4 regions of the Dactylosporangium sp. NPDC050588 genome follow, and region 4 is predicted to be linked to each of the others. Evidence: riboswitches for the same ligand, from Rfam matches in the RefSeq annotation. Region 4 holds a riboswitch; each other region holds the start of a gene.

Region 1 (3,655 bases), on a different contig from region 4:
GAACTCGCGGATGTCGTCGTCGGCGAGCAGTTCGGCGGCGGGCTTGTCGAGCACGACCTTGCCCGTCTCCAGCACGTATCCGTGCTCGGCGATCGACAGCGCCATGGTCGCGTTCTGCTCGACCAGCAGCACGCCGGTGCCGGCCTGGTTGATCTGCACGATCAGGTCGCGGACCTGCTCGACCAGGCGCGGCGCGAGTCCGAGGCTGGGCTCGTCGAGCAGCAGGTACGCCGGGTCCGACATGAGCGCCCGCCCCATCGCCAGCATCTGCTGCTCGCCGCCGGAGAGGTAGCCGGCGATGCTGCCGCGGCGCTGCGCAAGTACGGGGAACAGGGTGTACATGCGGTCCATCGCCTCCGCCCGGCCCTTGGGGCGGGTGTGGGCGCCGAGCCGCAGGTTCTCCTCGACGGTCAGTTCGGCGAAGGTCCTGCGCCCCTCCATCACCTGCGAGACGCCGCGGCGGACCACGGCGGCCGGCTTGAGCCGGTGGATGGGCTTCTCGTCGAGTGTGACGGCGCCCTTGGTGATGGCGCCGTCGTGGACGCCGAGCAGGCCCGACAGGGCCCGCAGCAGCGTGGTCTTGCCGGCACCGTTCGCGCCGAGCAGCGCGACGATGCGTCCTGGCGGGACCTGCAGGCTGACGCCTCGCAGCACCAGCATCACGTCGTCGTAGACGACCTCGAGGTTCTGGACACGCAACATCCGGTGACGCTCCTCCGGGGGTGTTCGGAGTGGGCGAACTATGTGCATCGACGGTGAATAAAGTTACGTGTATTTAACCGGGTCTCAGAGCAGAATCAAGCCCCAATTGTGTGTCCGTCAACACCATCTTCTGTGGTGCGTCACTGTCCGATGTGGAGCGACAACCCGCCGTGATTCGGACTTTTGGGGTAATCGATATTCAACAACGCTCACGGGTTTCGCTTCGTTGGTGATCACGTTAAGTTATGTCCTGGCCTGCACGGCAGTCCGTCGCCCACCCCGGGCGGCGCCGGGCAAGCGCCGCCGAGTCGAGCGCCGCTCTGGCGCTGTCGAGCCGGGGACCCAGGGTCCTTGGGGTGAATCCGCACAGCGCGGTAGGGCGCACTCTTCCCGCCCGAACCCGTCAGCTAACCCGGTAGGCGGTCGGTGAAGAAGGGTCATCCCTTGTCCCCAGGACGGTCCTTGCTGCGCGCGCTCATCGCCGGCGTGGTGTCGCTGGCGATCGTGGCGCCCGCGAGTGTCGCCAAGGCAGATCCGACAGCAGCCGAGATCGACGCCCAGATCCAGAAGGCGGGCGACGAGCTCGAAGACCTGGTCGAGGCCTACAACAAGATCAATGGCGATCTGGCCGCCACCCAGGCGGCCGCCGCCGAGCTGCAGAAGAAGCTCCAGCCCTACGTCGACAACATGGCCAACGCCAACGCCAACGTGGACGTCATCGCCGTCGCGGCGTTCAAGGGCGCGGGCAGCCTGCAGAACCTCAGCATCGTGCTCAACGCGCGGTCGTCCGACACGCTCATGGACCAGCTGACCACGCTGCAGCAGATCGGCAAGCACCAGCAGCACGAGATCGCCGACTTCACGTCGGCCAAGTCGAAGCTGGACGAAGAGAAGAAGAAGATCGACGAGACGCTCGCCGCGGAGACCGCGCAGAAGACCGAGCTCGAGACCAAGAAGAAGAAGATCGAGGGCGACGTCAAGAAGCTCGAGGCGCTCCGCCGCCGCTCCACCACCGGCGGCACCGGCTCCACGGGTGTCAAGGTCGCGCTCGGTGCCGAGTGCACGTCACCGGCGAACGCGGCGGTGGCCTTCGCCTGCGCCCAGCTCGGCGAGCCCTACAAGTGGGGCGCCGCCGGACCCAGCAGCTGGGACTGCTCCGGCCTGACCATGGGCGCCTGGAAGGCGGCCGGCGTCATCCTGCCGCACAACGCGGCGCAGCAGTGGAGCAAGACCACGCACATCTCACGGTCCGCGCTCTCCCCCGGCGACCTGGCGTTCTTCCGTGGCCTGGGGCACGTGGGCATCTACATCGGCAACGGCAAGATGATCCACGCCCCGACGACGGGGCGAAATGTCGAGGTCCAGTCGATCGACGGCCGCAGCGACACGTACGGCTACGGCAGACCGCACAAGTAAGCCCTGACAGCACGTCCAAGAGGCCATGCCCGGCAAGATTGGGGCATGGCCTCTTGGGATCCTGAGCAGTACGGCCGCTTCGCCGAGGAGCGGGCGCGGCCCTTCCACGAGCTGGTGGCGCGCATCCAGACCACCGCGCCGGTCGCGGTCGTGGACCTCGGGTGCGGCCCGGGCACGCTGACCGCGACCCTCGCGACGCGCTACCCGGACGCGGCGGTGCTCGGCATCGACTCCTCCCCCGAGATGCTCGCGAAGGCGGCAGCGCTCGGCACCCCGCAGCTGTCGTTCCAGCTCGGCGACATCGCCGGGTGGCGGCCGCAGCGCGGCTCCGTGGACGTCATCGTCGCCAACGCCTCCCTGCAGTGGGTCGACGACCATGCCACGCTGATGCCGACGCTCGCCGCGGCGCTCGACGACGGCGGCACGCTCGCGTTCCAGGTCCCGACGGGCGGGCCGATCCTCGACGCGGACATCCTGGACCCGACCGTCCTGGGACCGCGCGGCGCGACGCCGGTGCGGGAGCCGGCCTGGTACGTGCGCACCCTCGCCGGGCTCGGCCTGACCGTGGACGCGTGGGAGACGACGTACTTCCACGTCCTGCCCGGCGAGGACCCGGTGCTGGAGTGGTTCAGCGGGACCGGCCTGCGCCCCTACTTCGACGCCCTGTCCGGCGCGGAGCTCGACGACTTCCGGGCCAGGGTGGCCGCCGCGCTGCGCGAGCGCTACCCCCGCGAGCCGTTCGGCACGATCCTGCCCTTCCCGCGCCTCTTCGTCGTGGCCCAGCGCCCCTGACCCCACCCACCGACCCACACCCCGGGCCCTGGCACCGCAACCAGCCCGTCCGCCACCCGGACCGCGGCAGCCACCGCCAGAACACGGCACGGCAGGCCAGAACACGGCACGGCGGGGGCAGGACGCGGCACGGCGGGGGCAGGGCAGGAGCACCACCCAGCCGGCCCGGACACCGCCGACCATCCGGAACACTCGCCCGCCCGGACCACGGCACAGCCAGGCCACGGCACCGACGGGCCAGAACACGGCACGGCTAGGGGCAAGGGCGGGGCAGGGCAGGAGCACCACCCAGCCGGCCCGGACACCGCCGACCAGCCGGAACACCCGCCCACCCGGACCACGGCACAGCCAGGCCACGGCACCGACGGGCCAGAACACGGCACGGCCAAGACACGGCACGGCCAGGACACGGCAGGCCAGGGGCAGGGCGGGGCAGGGCAGGAGCACCGCCCGGCTGGCCCGGACACGCCGACCAGCCGGAACACCCCGCCCACCCGGACCGCGGCACGGTCAGGACACGGCACCGACGGGACGCCTCTGTCGCCTGGGCCGGGGCGTCGCCGGTCGGCCCGGAGGACGGCCGCTGGCGGGCACGTCGGCGGGCGAGCCGGGCGACGTGTCATCGAAGGGGCCCGGCGGGCGATTCCCGGTGCCGCGCCGCCAACCGGGCACCGCCGGGCCGAGCTCCCGATCCGCGCCTGCGACCCTCCTCACGCCCGTTCCTGACGCTGCGTTACGGGCCGGG
Region 2 (3,655 bases), on a different contig from region 4:
TCGGCCAGGCCGAGCGCGCCACCCGCGCCGTCCTCGACAGCCTGCTCGCCCGCTCCGGCACCACCTTCGAGCAGTGGGTCGCCGTCAACCTCACCGCCACCGGCCCGCTGACCCGCGACGAGCTGCTCGCGCAGATGTCGGCCGGCCTCCGGACCGACCCCGCCGGCCACGTCGACGCGGCGTTCGCGGCCGGCCTGCTGACCGGCGACGTCGCCCTCACCGACCTGGGCCGTTCGCGGTACGAGGAGATCAGCGCCGGGATCAACGCCATCACCGTGCAGATTTATGGTGATTTATCGCCAGAAGACCTCGACACGGCCGGTCGGGTCCTGCTGCACGTCACCGAGCGCGCCAACGCCCTGGTCTAGTTGCTCAGTTCCAGTTGCTCAGTGCCGCGGCGCGCGGAGCGCCGACCTTCGCGATGATGTCGGCCAGGACCCGCTCGGACTCGTCGTGCGGGACCTGGCAGGTGCCGGCCGCGAGGTGGCCGCCACCGCCGTACTGCAGCATCACCGAGCCGATGTCGGTCGGTGACGTGCGGTCGAGGATCGACTTACCCACCGCGAAGACGGTGTTGAGCTTCTGCTTGCCCCAGATCACGTGGATGGAGACCCGCGACTCGGGGAACAGCGCGTACACCATGAACCGGTTGCCGGCGTAGATCACCTCCTCGCCCCGGAGGTCCACGACGACAACGTCGCCCTCCAGGTGGCTCACCCGCCGCAGCTGGTCGACGAAGAGCTCCTGCTGCTCGCGGAACAGCTCCGCGCGCTCCGCCACGTCCGGCAGCGCCAGGATCTCCTCGACGTCCTGGTGGTCGATGCACGCGTCGATGAGCTGCATCATCAGCTGGTAGTTGGAGATCCGGAACTGCCGGAACCGGCCCAGTCCCGTGCGGCTGTCCATGAGGAAGTTCATCAGCGTCCAGCCGACCGGCTGCAGGATGTCGGTGATGTCGTACTGGGCGGAGTCCGCCTTGTCGACCGCTTCCATCAGCTCGTCGGACACGTTCGGGAACCGCGCGGCGCCGCCGAAGTGGTCGTAGATGACGCGGGCCGCCGACGGGGCCTCCGCGTCGATGATGTGGTTGGTCCGGTCGTCGCCCGCGTTGCGCAGCGTCTCCGAGTGGTGGTGGTCGAAGACGAGGTGTGCGCCGGGCGCGTAGGGCAGGTTCGTCAGGATGTCGTCGGGGCCGATGTCGACCGTGCCGTCCTGGACGTCTTTGGGGTGCACGAAGGTGATGTCGCCGATGAGGTCCAGGTGACGCAGCAGGACGGCGCACACCAGGCCGTCGAAGTCGCTGCGCGTCACGAGTCGGTGCTTCACTTCGGATCCCCTCACCCTGCGTCGGCCGGTCGACGGTTGCCCTATCGGCCGGCCGTACGCAGACGTGAGGTCTTGGCGGTGCTTACAGGAGCGAGAGGTGCACGTGGTTGGTGTGGTCGCTGGAGGGGTCTCCGCCCACGCCGCTGTAGTGGTGCCAGCCGACCGCGGGTGTCCACACCTGTTTGAACCAGATGACGTACATGACGCCGAGCCGGTCCGCGTTCTTCACGAAGTACGTCGCCAGGTTGGCCCCGTAGACCTTGTCCTCACCGGCGGCGACGCCACCGAAGCCCGACTTGGCCTGCACCGAGAAGTCGCACGCGCGGCCCTTCGGGTGCTCGTACGGCCCGCTCGGCCGGTAGCAGGACACGAACCGCTTGAAGCCCGCCGCCTGCGCCTGCTGCATCGCGTGCAGCGTGCGCATCGTGATGCAGCCGCTCGTGGTCGGGTCCTTCTGCTTGCACGACTCCGAGGACCAGCCGCCGCTGGCGTTGCGCGGCGACGGCTGCGCGAGCGGCAGGTTGGCCGACACGAAGCCGTTGCTCGGCCCGCCCGCCTGGGCCAGTCCCTTCTCGGCTTCCTTCTTCTTCGCGGCCATGACGGCGACCTGCTCCTGCTGGAGCTTGACCTCGCCCTCGAGCGCCGTCTTCTGCGCCGCCTGGTCCCGCTTCAGCTGGTTGAGCTCGCGCAGCAGGTTGTCGTTGTGGTGGGCGATCTCGTCGATCGAGCCGGCCCGCTCCGCGAAGCCGGTGGGGCTCCCGGAGTCCATCAGCACCACGAACGTGGTGAGCGGCCCCGTCCGGTACGCCGCGACGGCGATCGCCGACACCTGCTCGGTGACCCTGGCGAGGTTGGCCTCGGTCTGGGCGAGCTTGGCGGTCAGGTCCGCCTGGTTCTTCACCGAGGCGTCGTACTTGTCCTTGGCCTCGATCCACGCGCGCGTGCTCTCGTCGAGGACCTGGGCGAGGGACGCGTTGGATCCCTCGTCGCCCGTGTCGTCTCCCGGCTCGGCGGCGGCCGGAGTGGCGGCCATCCCGAAGAGGACGGCGGCCGTCATCAGGACGGCGATGATCCGCCGACCGGGATGTCGTGATGACATCTGGCTCGTTGTTCCTTCCGTCGGCCGCCGACCGGGTTAGCTGACGGGTTCGGGACGGAACGACCCCTACCGCGGTTGCCCGCGGATTCACCCCACTGTGCGGTTGGGTCCCCGATTCGCCGGTGTCGAGCCGGCGATTGGGCGGCAGTCGCGCCCGGCGCCGCGGGGGGCGGCGCCATGTCGGACGAGACCGACGGCCAGCCTACCCAGGGCGATCAGACCGCGCAGCGTACTGCCTGTCCGCCGCTGTGACGCACCTCTCGAAACCGCGCCGTCCAAGCAGGTCGCCTAAGCTTGCCGAAAGAATCTCGCGTGACGGAAATCACTCAACTGGCCTCACCCCGCCGGCAACGTTCTCGCCCGGGCGATTGTTTTACGCCACCCCGCGGTCACCCGGTGTCACCCCGAGTCACCTCAGAAAGGTGAGGTTAGGAGAACCGTAAAGATTCTTCATAAATCGATGTGATTGCTCCTGTACCGCGGTGGCGGCTGGTCGGATGGGGGCTCAGCGTCGATCTGAACGGAAGTGATCTGGTGTCCAGAGTGCGCCTGTGGGCGGGGCTCGCCGCGACCGCCGTCGTCGGTGGCGTCGTCGCCGTCTTCAACATGCTGCCGGCGTCGGCGGCCACCTGTGCGCCGGCGTGGCAGGCGTCGGCCGTGTACACCGGGGGTGCCACGGTGTCGCGGAACGGGCACAACTTCCTCGCCAAGTGGTGGACGCAGAACGAGGCGCCGCCCGGGAACACCGGCGTGTGGCAGGACCAGGGGTCGTGCGGCGGGAGCACGCCGCAGCCGCCGACGCAGACCGGGTCCGCGGGCGGGTGCAGCTTCCCGGCGTGGGTGCAGGGTCGCAACTACGTGACCGGTGACATCGTGAAGTTCACCGACGGTAAGTACTACATCGCCGAGCACGACAACCCGGGGTACAGCCCGACGATCAGCACCTGGTACTGGGACCCGTACACCTGCAACGGCGGAGGGGGCGGCACGACGCCGCCGCCGAACCCGACCACGAACCCGCCGTCGAACGGGGCGTTCGTCGTCAGCGAGGCCCAGTTCAACCAGATGTTCCCGAACCGGAACCCCTTCTACACGTACAACGGCCTGGTCGCGGCGCTGAACGCCTACCCGGCGTTCGCGAAGACGGGATCGGACGCCCAGCGCAAGCAGGAGGCGGCGGCGTTCCTCGCGAACGTGAACCACGAGACCGGCGGCCTGGTGTACATCGTG
Region 3 (3,655 bases), on a different contig from region 4:
CCACGGCGGTCTGCACCCTCGCCCAGATCGTGCCGCTCGGCGCGCTCCGGACAGCACCACCGGCACCGGCCGGGCCCGGCGACCCACCGGCGGCCGGCCACCGCGGCCCCGGCCTGCGGGCGATGCTGCCGCTGCTGGCGTTCACCGGCCTCTACGTCCTCGTGTACGCCGGCGAGCCCGTCAAGTACGCGTACCTCCCGCTGTACATGAACGACCAGCTGCACTTCCCGGCCGGCCTCAGCGGCGCGGTCATCGGCATCCAGCCGCTGGTCGAGATCGTGCTGATGCCCGTCGCCGTGGTCGTGGCCCGCCGGACCGGCATGATGGAGCTGATGGTCCTCGGCGCCGGGTTCGGCGTGGCCGCCAACGTCTGCTTCGCCGTCACCGGCAACGCCGCCGGGCTGTTCGCCGGGCAGGTCCTCATGGGCGGCGTGTGGGGCGTCTTCGCCACGCTCGGCATCATCGTCGCCCAGCGGCTCCTGCCGACCGCCGTCGCCACCGCGTCCGCGATCTTCATGAGCTCCACCGCGCTCGCCTCCGCCCTCGGCGGTGCGGCCGGCGGCACCGGCGCCGCCGCCATCGGGCTCCCACGGGTGTTCCTCATCCCGGCCGCCCTCGCCCTGCTGGCCGTCGCCGGCCTGGCCGTCATGGCCCGCTCCACCGACCGCCACCGGTGAGGAGCCGGGCAGGTCAGTCTTGTGTCTACGTTAAGTGTGGCTTAGATCGAGCGCCGGCAGTGTGGTCCGGCGTTACGTTTGGGCCGGCCTGCCGGACATCGCCCGCCCCGCCGGGGTGGCCGGGCAGCCACCGCCGAGTTGTCGACCGCGCGGGCTCGATGCGTGCGGCCGGTGAGCCGGGGAACTAACCGGGGCTTCCCCATGGGGTGAATCCGCGCCCGCCACACCGGGGCGCGGTAGGGCGCGCCTTCTTCTCGCCCGAATCCGTCAGCTAACCCGGTAGGCGGTCAGCGAAGAAGGACTGTGCCGTGTTCAACGGACGTACGACGCTCCGCGCCTCGGTCGTCGCGCTGGCGGTGGCGGCCATGATCGCCCCGGCCTGCGCCGCGCAGGCGGACCCGACGCCGCAGGAGCTCCAGGCCCAGATCGACAAGGGCAACCAAGAGGTCGAGCACGTCGTCGAGCTGTACAACAAGGTCAACGGCGACCTGGAGACCACCCAGGCGGCGATCACGAAGCTCCGGGCCGACATGGCGCCGCTGGAGGCGACCATGGCGGCGGCGCAGGACAACGCCTCGGCGCTCGCGGTCAACGCGTACAAGACCGGGGGCAACCTCGGCACCCTGTCACTGATGCTGGGGGCGACGTCGACCGACACGCTCACCGCCCGCGTCGGCACCCTCCAGCAGATCTCGCACAGCCAGCAGCGGGACCTGGCGGCGTACACGGCGGCGAAGGGCGCGCTCGACACCGAGCAGCGGCGCCTGGACGAGACCCTCGCCGCGCAGAGCCAGCAGAAGACGGAGCTGGAGACCCGCCGCAAGAAGATCGAGGGTGACATCGCCCGCCTCGACGCGCTGCAGGCCAAGGCCGAGGCGGCCGCCGCGGCGGCGAAGGTCAAGACCACCACCCCGCCCCCGGCGACGACCCCGGCCAAGCCGCCGGCCGTGTCCGGCAACGCGGGCAAGGCCGTCAACTACGCCTGGGCGCAGCTCGGCAAGAAGTACGTGTGGGGCGCGGCCGGACCGAACACGTTCGACTGCTCGGGCCTGACCATGATGGCGTGGAAGGCGGCCGGCGTGACGCTGCCGCACAACGCCGCGCAGCAGTGGTCGAAGGTCCGCCACATCTCCCGCAGCCAGCTCGCCCCCGGCGACCTGGTGTTCTACAACGGCCTCGGGCACGTGGGCATCTACATCGGCAACAACCAGATCATCCACGCCCCGAACAGCCGGACCGTCGTCAAGGTCGCGCCCGTCGACATCGACACGCTGTACGGCTACGGCAGGGTCGCGTAGTCACGGACGGTAGTCTGCCGGGCATGCGCATGTTGCACCTCGGGCTGCGGGTCACGGATCTGGAGCGCTCGCTGGCGTTCTACACCGCGGTCGGCTACGCCAAGGTCGGCCACGTCCCGGAGACCGGGTTCGGCAGCCTGACGATGCTGCAGCTGCCCGGCGACCCGTTCGTCAGCCTCGAGCTGGTGCACGACCCCGCCCGGCCGGTCGCCGACACCGGCGCCGTCAACCACCTCGTCGTCCAGGTCGACGACCTCGGCACCACGGTCGCCGACCTGGCCGGCAGGGGCATCGCGGCCGAGCCGCCGACCGACCACGGCGAGGGCATGGCCACGTCCTGGCTCACCGATCCCGACGGGCACCGCATCGAGCTCGTACAGTGGCCGCCCGGGCATCCGGAGGGCATGACCGCGGCCGACTTCGCCTGACCGCCGGCTTCGTGCGCCCGGCCGCACGGCACGGCGGGTGGTGCGCGGAAACGGTTCGACAGGCGCGGTGACCGGCTGCCACGATCGGACGGTGATCACCGACGTCGACGCCGCGACCCGGTCGTTGCACGGGACCGCGCTGGGCGACGCGTTCGGCGAGACCTGGTTCTTCCGGCCCGCCGACCAGATGCGGTGGCAGATCGAGGAGCGGCTGGTGCCGCAGGGGCCGTGGCCGTGGACCGACGACACCGCGATGGCCGTCTCGCTGTACCGGACGCTGCGCGAGCACGGCCGGGTCGTGCAGGACGAGCTGGCCGGCCGGTTCGCCGGCGCGTACGCCGCCGACCCGTACCGCAACTACGGCCCGTCCATGCACGGCGTGCTCCAGGCCATCGGCGACGGCGAGGCCTGGCAGACGGTCACGGCCGCCCAGTTCGACGGCCAGGGCTCGTGGGGCAACGGCGCCGCGATGCGCGTCGCCCCGCTGGGCGCCTGGTTCGCCGACGACCTCGACCTGGTCGTGGAGCAGGCGGCCCTGTCCGCGGCGGTCACCCACGCGCACCCCGAGGCGGCCGCCGGCGCGGTCGCGGTGGCCGTCGCGGCCGCGCTGGCGGCACGGCAGGTGCCGGCCGGGGAGCTGCTGCCGCGGGTCGCCGACCGCACACCCGACAGCGAGGTCGCCGCCCGGCTCCGCCGGCTCTGCCGGCGACCGTTCGACCGGGATCCGCGGTGGATCGCCGGCGAGGTCGGCTGCGGGACGCTGATCTCCGCCCCGGACACCGTGCCGTACGCGATCTGGTGCGCGGCCCGGCACCTGGACGACCTCGCCGAGGCGTTGTGGGCGACCGTCAGCGCCGGCGGCGACATGGACACGACCTGCGCCATCGCCGGCGGCATCGTCGCCGCCCGCACCGGCCTGGACGGGGTGCCCGCCGGCTGGGCCGACGCCTGTGAACCGCTTCCAACCTGGTAGGACACGACCGAGGAGTTGACCGTGACCAGCAGGCCCGACCCGCTGTCGGTACAGCGGCGGCAAGCCCTCATCGACGACTTCGTCGCGACCGTGTTCGACGGTGTGACCGACCCCGACGGCGCGGTGGTGGCCGAATGGATGCGGGAGCTGCCCACCGACCTCGCGGACGACGGCGCGTGGCAGGAGCTCGCCGGACTCGTCGCCGACACCGCGTTCCGGCGCAAGGTCCGCACGATGGTGCTGAGCGACCCGCGGCTGGAGTTCGGGTTGAACATCCGG
Region 4 (3,655 bases):
AGGAGCTGAAGATCAACGAGCGCGACCTGCCCAACAACTGCGTGTCCGTCCCGCGGGAGCACAACGACTGGGGCTTCTTCTGCGACTACTTCCGCCAGTGGTGGGGCAGCCAGCCCGAGTTCGGCGCCACCCGCGCCGACCGCGACGAGGCGCTGCGCACCGGCGGCTACACGGTGGTCACCTCGCTCGACCCGGGCATCCAGGCGGCCACGCTCAACCAGTCCCTGAGCGTCTACGGCTACGGCAGCGCGCGGTCGATGCCGACGGCCGTCGTCACCCCCGGCACCGGCCGGGTCCTGGCGATGGCCGTCAACCGCCACTACAGCCTGGAACCCAACCCACCGCAGCATCCGCTGTTCCCGAACACCGTCAACCAGCTCATCGCGGGCGGCGGTGGCGTCGCCGGGTATCAGGCGGGTTCGACGTTCAAGATGTTCACCATGCTCGCCGCGCTCGACGCGGGCATGCCGTTGAGCACCAATTTCAACTCGCCGAGCCGGATAGCGACCGTGTGGCCGGCCAGCGGCCCGGGCAGCTGCGGGGGCAGGTGGTGCCCCGGGAACGACTCCCCGAGCTGGATGAACGGGAACCGGACGATGTGGAACGGCTTCGGCCGTTCGGTCAACACCTACTTCGTCTGGCTCGAACAGCAGATCGGCGCGCGCCGCGTGGTCGAGATGGCACAGCGGCTCGGCATCACGTTCCGCTCCGCCGAGGACGCGGCGATGGCGGCCAAGGCGGACCAGTGGGGAGCGTTCACCCTCGGCGTCGCCTCGACCACACCGCTCGACCTCGCCAACGCGTACGCGGCGGTCGCCGCCGGCGGCCTGTACTGCCAGCCGCTGCCGGTGCTGTCGATCACCGACTCCAACGGCAAGCCGGTCGACGCCGCCGCCCCGAAGTGCCGGCAGGCGGTCAGCGCCGACGTGGCGGCCGCCGCGACCGACGCGGCACGGTGCCCGGTCAGCCGGGCCTCGGCGTACGGCAGGTGCGACGGCGGCACGGCGGAGAACGTGTCCGGCATCCTGGGCGGCCGCCCGGTCGCGGGCAAGACCGGCAGCTCCGAGTACAACTCGACCGAGACGTTCGTCGGCTTCACCCCGCAGATCGCGGCGGCCGGCATCGCGGTGAACGTGGACAACCCGAACGACCACGTGGGCAGCGGCGTCTCCGGCTCGGTCAACGCCGCCGTCGCGCAGGCCATGGCGAGCGCGCTGCGCGGCCAGCCGGCCCAGGCGTTCCGGCCACCCAGCCGGGTGCGCGCGCTGGGCCGCTGACCGCGAGCCGCTGACGGTCGTGTCAGGCGGAGTATCCGCGCAGGGCCGCTGACCGCGAGCCGCTGACGGTCGTGTCAGGCGGAGTATCCGCGCAGGGCGGTCCAGTGCGCGAGCTTGGCCGTCGTCAGCGTGTAGTACCCGACGCCCAGGGCGTCCGCGGGGTCGGCGATCTTCACCGTCTTGCCGCCGTCGAGGTACCCCACCACCGTGAGGTAGTGGCCGCCCGGATACGAGTGCGAGTTGCCCTTGTCGTCCACGGTGGAGCCGGCGATGTTGGCGACCACGGCGTAGCCGTTGGTGATCGCGTTGACGACGTCGGCCTGCATCTGGTCGATCTCCGCCTGGGTGGCCGACTGACCGGGGATGAAGTGCGACTTGTAGAAGGAGCTCTTCGTGTACTCGTTGAGCGACCGGGTGGTGTCGTCGGCGGAGTTGGTGCCGTTGACGGTCGTGTGCAGGCTCTGGGCGACCTCGGACTGGGACGGGTACATCGACCGCGCCGTCAGCGCGATCCGGGTCGCCGCCGGGCCGCAGTAGTAGAAGTTCTCCTGCCAGGCGAACCGGTACGCGAGCTCCTTCGCCGCCGGGGCCGCCGGTTGGGTGGGGCTGGCCGGGGCGGCGGGCGGGGTGGGCTTGGCGGGCTTGGACGTCGCCGTGCCGGCGGGGGCCTTCGACGGGGCGGAGGCGGCGTCGGGCGCCGCCTGTGTCCGCTGCCGGTCACGCCCGGCCGGACCGGCGCCGCTTCGGGACGGATCCGCGGCGGTCACCGACTGCGCGTCGGCCACCGGTGCGGGGGTCGAGGCGTGCACGGCCACGCCGACGGCCGCCGTCACCCCGAGGACCGCCGCAGCGGCCGCGATCGGCAGCACGCGGAAGCGTGGCGGGGCGGGGCTCTGGCTCTGGTGCCTGGGTTTGTACAGGTAACTCACGGGTACCTCGACAGACATGCTCGATGACGGCTGCTGTTGCCGGTGCCGGACGTGATCCGGGCAGGGGGGTGCCACGCCGGCCGAGGGCCGGTGCGGTGACGGTCGGCGACTACCGGGCCGGGCCGAGGGTCGAGGTGCCCGAGGTGCTGCGGCACGGGCGATGCCGGGTCAGTGGCTGCACGGAGTGCTCCTTCCGGTGCCGCCTACCGGGTTAGCTGACGGGTTCGGGCGGGAGGATCGCCCTACCTCGAGGCGCTGGCCCCGTGGATTCACCCCGGTGGTGCTCGGTTCCCCGGCTCGCGCGGACGCGACTCAGCGGATCCGCCGCGGTGTCATCCGAGGTGGGTGACGGCAGGCCGGGCGGATGCGAGGACCATATCGGGGGCGCGGGAGGACCCCTGAAACCCCCACGCTGGTCGGCTACCTTGCGTGACGACGACGTGGCGAACGGACCGGGTGCACGCCACGGGCCTACGGGCCACCAGCCCGCCGGTCGGATGCGCCGTGCCCCGGTGCACCTCGCCGACCGCGCCCCGGCCCCGTGCGGCCCGTCCAGTGTCCGGTCGGCAGGTTCGCAGGCCCGGCACCACCCCGGATCCGGGGCCTCCCTAGGCTCGCCGGATGCTTCCGGGCGCCGATGATGACCAGCAGCTCAACGGTGCGACCGCACGCGGTCCCCGACACCTGCGCCGCTCCCGGCGGGGGCGGCACGCGACCCGATTCCGGCTGCGCGCACCCGTGCCGGCCGAGATCCGCCGCTACGCCGTGGGCGCCGTCGCCGTCGTGGCGGTCGGCCTGTCCGCGACGCTGTCGGCGTCGGCCGGACCCGCCGCCGTGCCGGCGGACAGTGCGGCGTTCGCCGTCGACGCCGAACGCCCGGCGACCGGCGGGCAGGCCTCACGCAGCCGCGCCCGGAAACCCGCCGACGGCGCGAACAAGGCCGCGCCGGCACCGACGAAGGCAGTCCCGGCACCGGCGAAGACCACCCCGGCACCCGCCGCCACGCCACCGGCGTCGACGGCTGCGCCGTCGCCGACCGTGCACGCGCCCGTCGGTGGGCTGACCCAGGCCGAGATGAACAACGCCGTCGCGATCATCGACGTCGCCCGGCAGCTGAACCTGCCGCGGCGCGCGGCCGTCGTGGGGATCGCCACCGCCCTGCAGGAGAGCCACCTGCGCAACCTCGCGAACCCGAACGTGCCGGGGTCGTTGCAGCACCCCAACGAGGGCGTGGGGTACGACTACGACTCGGTTGGCCTCTTCCAGCAGCGGCCGAGCTGGGGTTCGGTCGACCAGCTGATGAACCCGCACGAGTCCGCCCGCAGGTTCTACGCGGCGCTCGCCCAGATCCCGGGCTGGGAGCGGCAGGCCGTCACCATCGCCGCGCAGATGGTGCAGCGGTCGGCGTTCCCGGACGCCTACGCCAAGTGGGAAGGGCTCGCAACACAG

Evidence for each region. A riboswitch is a leader RNA that binds a small molecule or an ion and turns the genes downstream of it on or off. The one in region 4 is predicted to bind cyclic di-AMP.
Region 1: another riboswitch for cyclic di-AMP. It lies ahead of AB0I21_RS11035 (NlpC/P60 family protein); the one in region 4 lies ahead of AB0I21_RS42940 (C39 family peptidase).
Region 2: another riboswitch for cyclic di-AMP. It lies ahead of AB0I21_RS35570 (hypothetical protein); the one in region 4 lies ahead of AB0I21_RS42940 (C39 family peptidase).
Region 3: another riboswitch for cyclic di-AMP. It lies ahead of AB0I21_RS43495 (NlpC/P60 family protein); the one in region 4 lies ahead of AB0I21_RS42940 (C39 family peptidase).

Annotation. Positions count from the first base shown of each region.
Region 1 covers NZ_JBFAJA010000013.1:49,585-53,239, forward strand. Annotated here, with positions in the region: gene AB0I21_RS11030 (ABC transporter ATP-binding protein) at 1-702, opposite strand, end outside; cyclic di-AMP (ydaO/yuaA leader) riboswitch at 994-1,138, shown strand; gene AB0I21_RS11035 (NlpC/P60 family protein) at 1,165-2,118, shown strand; gene AB0I21_RS11040 (methyltransferase domain-containing protein) at 2,164-2,910, shown strand.
Region 2 covers NZ_JBFAJA010000060.1:2,727-6,381, reverse strand. Annotated here, with positions in the region: gene AB0I21_RS35580 (hypothetical protein) at 1-368, shown strand, start outside; gene AB0I21_RS35575 (exopolyphosphatase) at 373-1,311, opposite strand; gene AB0I21_RS35570 (hypothetical protein) at 1,409-2,425, opposite strand; cyclic di-AMP (ydaO/yuaA leader) riboswitch at 2,435-2,571, opposite strand; gene AB0I21_RS35565 (glycoside hydrolase family 19 protein) at 2,960-3,655, shown strand, end outside.
Region 3 covers NZ_JBFAJA010000083.1:13,614-17,268, forward strand. Annotated here, with positions in the region: gene AB0I21_RS43490 (MFS transporter) at 1-677, shown strand, start outside; cyclic di-AMP (ydaO/yuaA leader) riboswitch at 816-978, shown strand; gene AB0I21_RS43495 (NlpC/P60 family protein) at 986-1,975, shown strand; gene AB0I21_RS43500 (VOC family protein) at 1,999-2,403, shown strand; gene AB0I21_RS43505 (ADP-ribosylglycohydrolase family protein) at 2,495-3,376, shown strand; gene AB0I21_RS43510 (hypothetical protein) at 3,398-3,655, shown strand, end outside.
Region 4 covers NZ_JBFAJA010000081.1:16,504-20,158, forward strand. Annotated here, with positions in the region: gene AB0I21_RS42935 (transglycosylase domain-containing protein) at 1-1,277, shown strand, start outside; gene AB0I21_RS42940 (C39 family peptidase) at 1,352-2,206, opposite strand; cyclic di-AMP (ydaO/yuaA leader) riboswitch at 2,392-2,534, opposite strand; gene AB0I21_RS42945 (hypothetical protein) at 2,828-3,655, shown strand, end outside.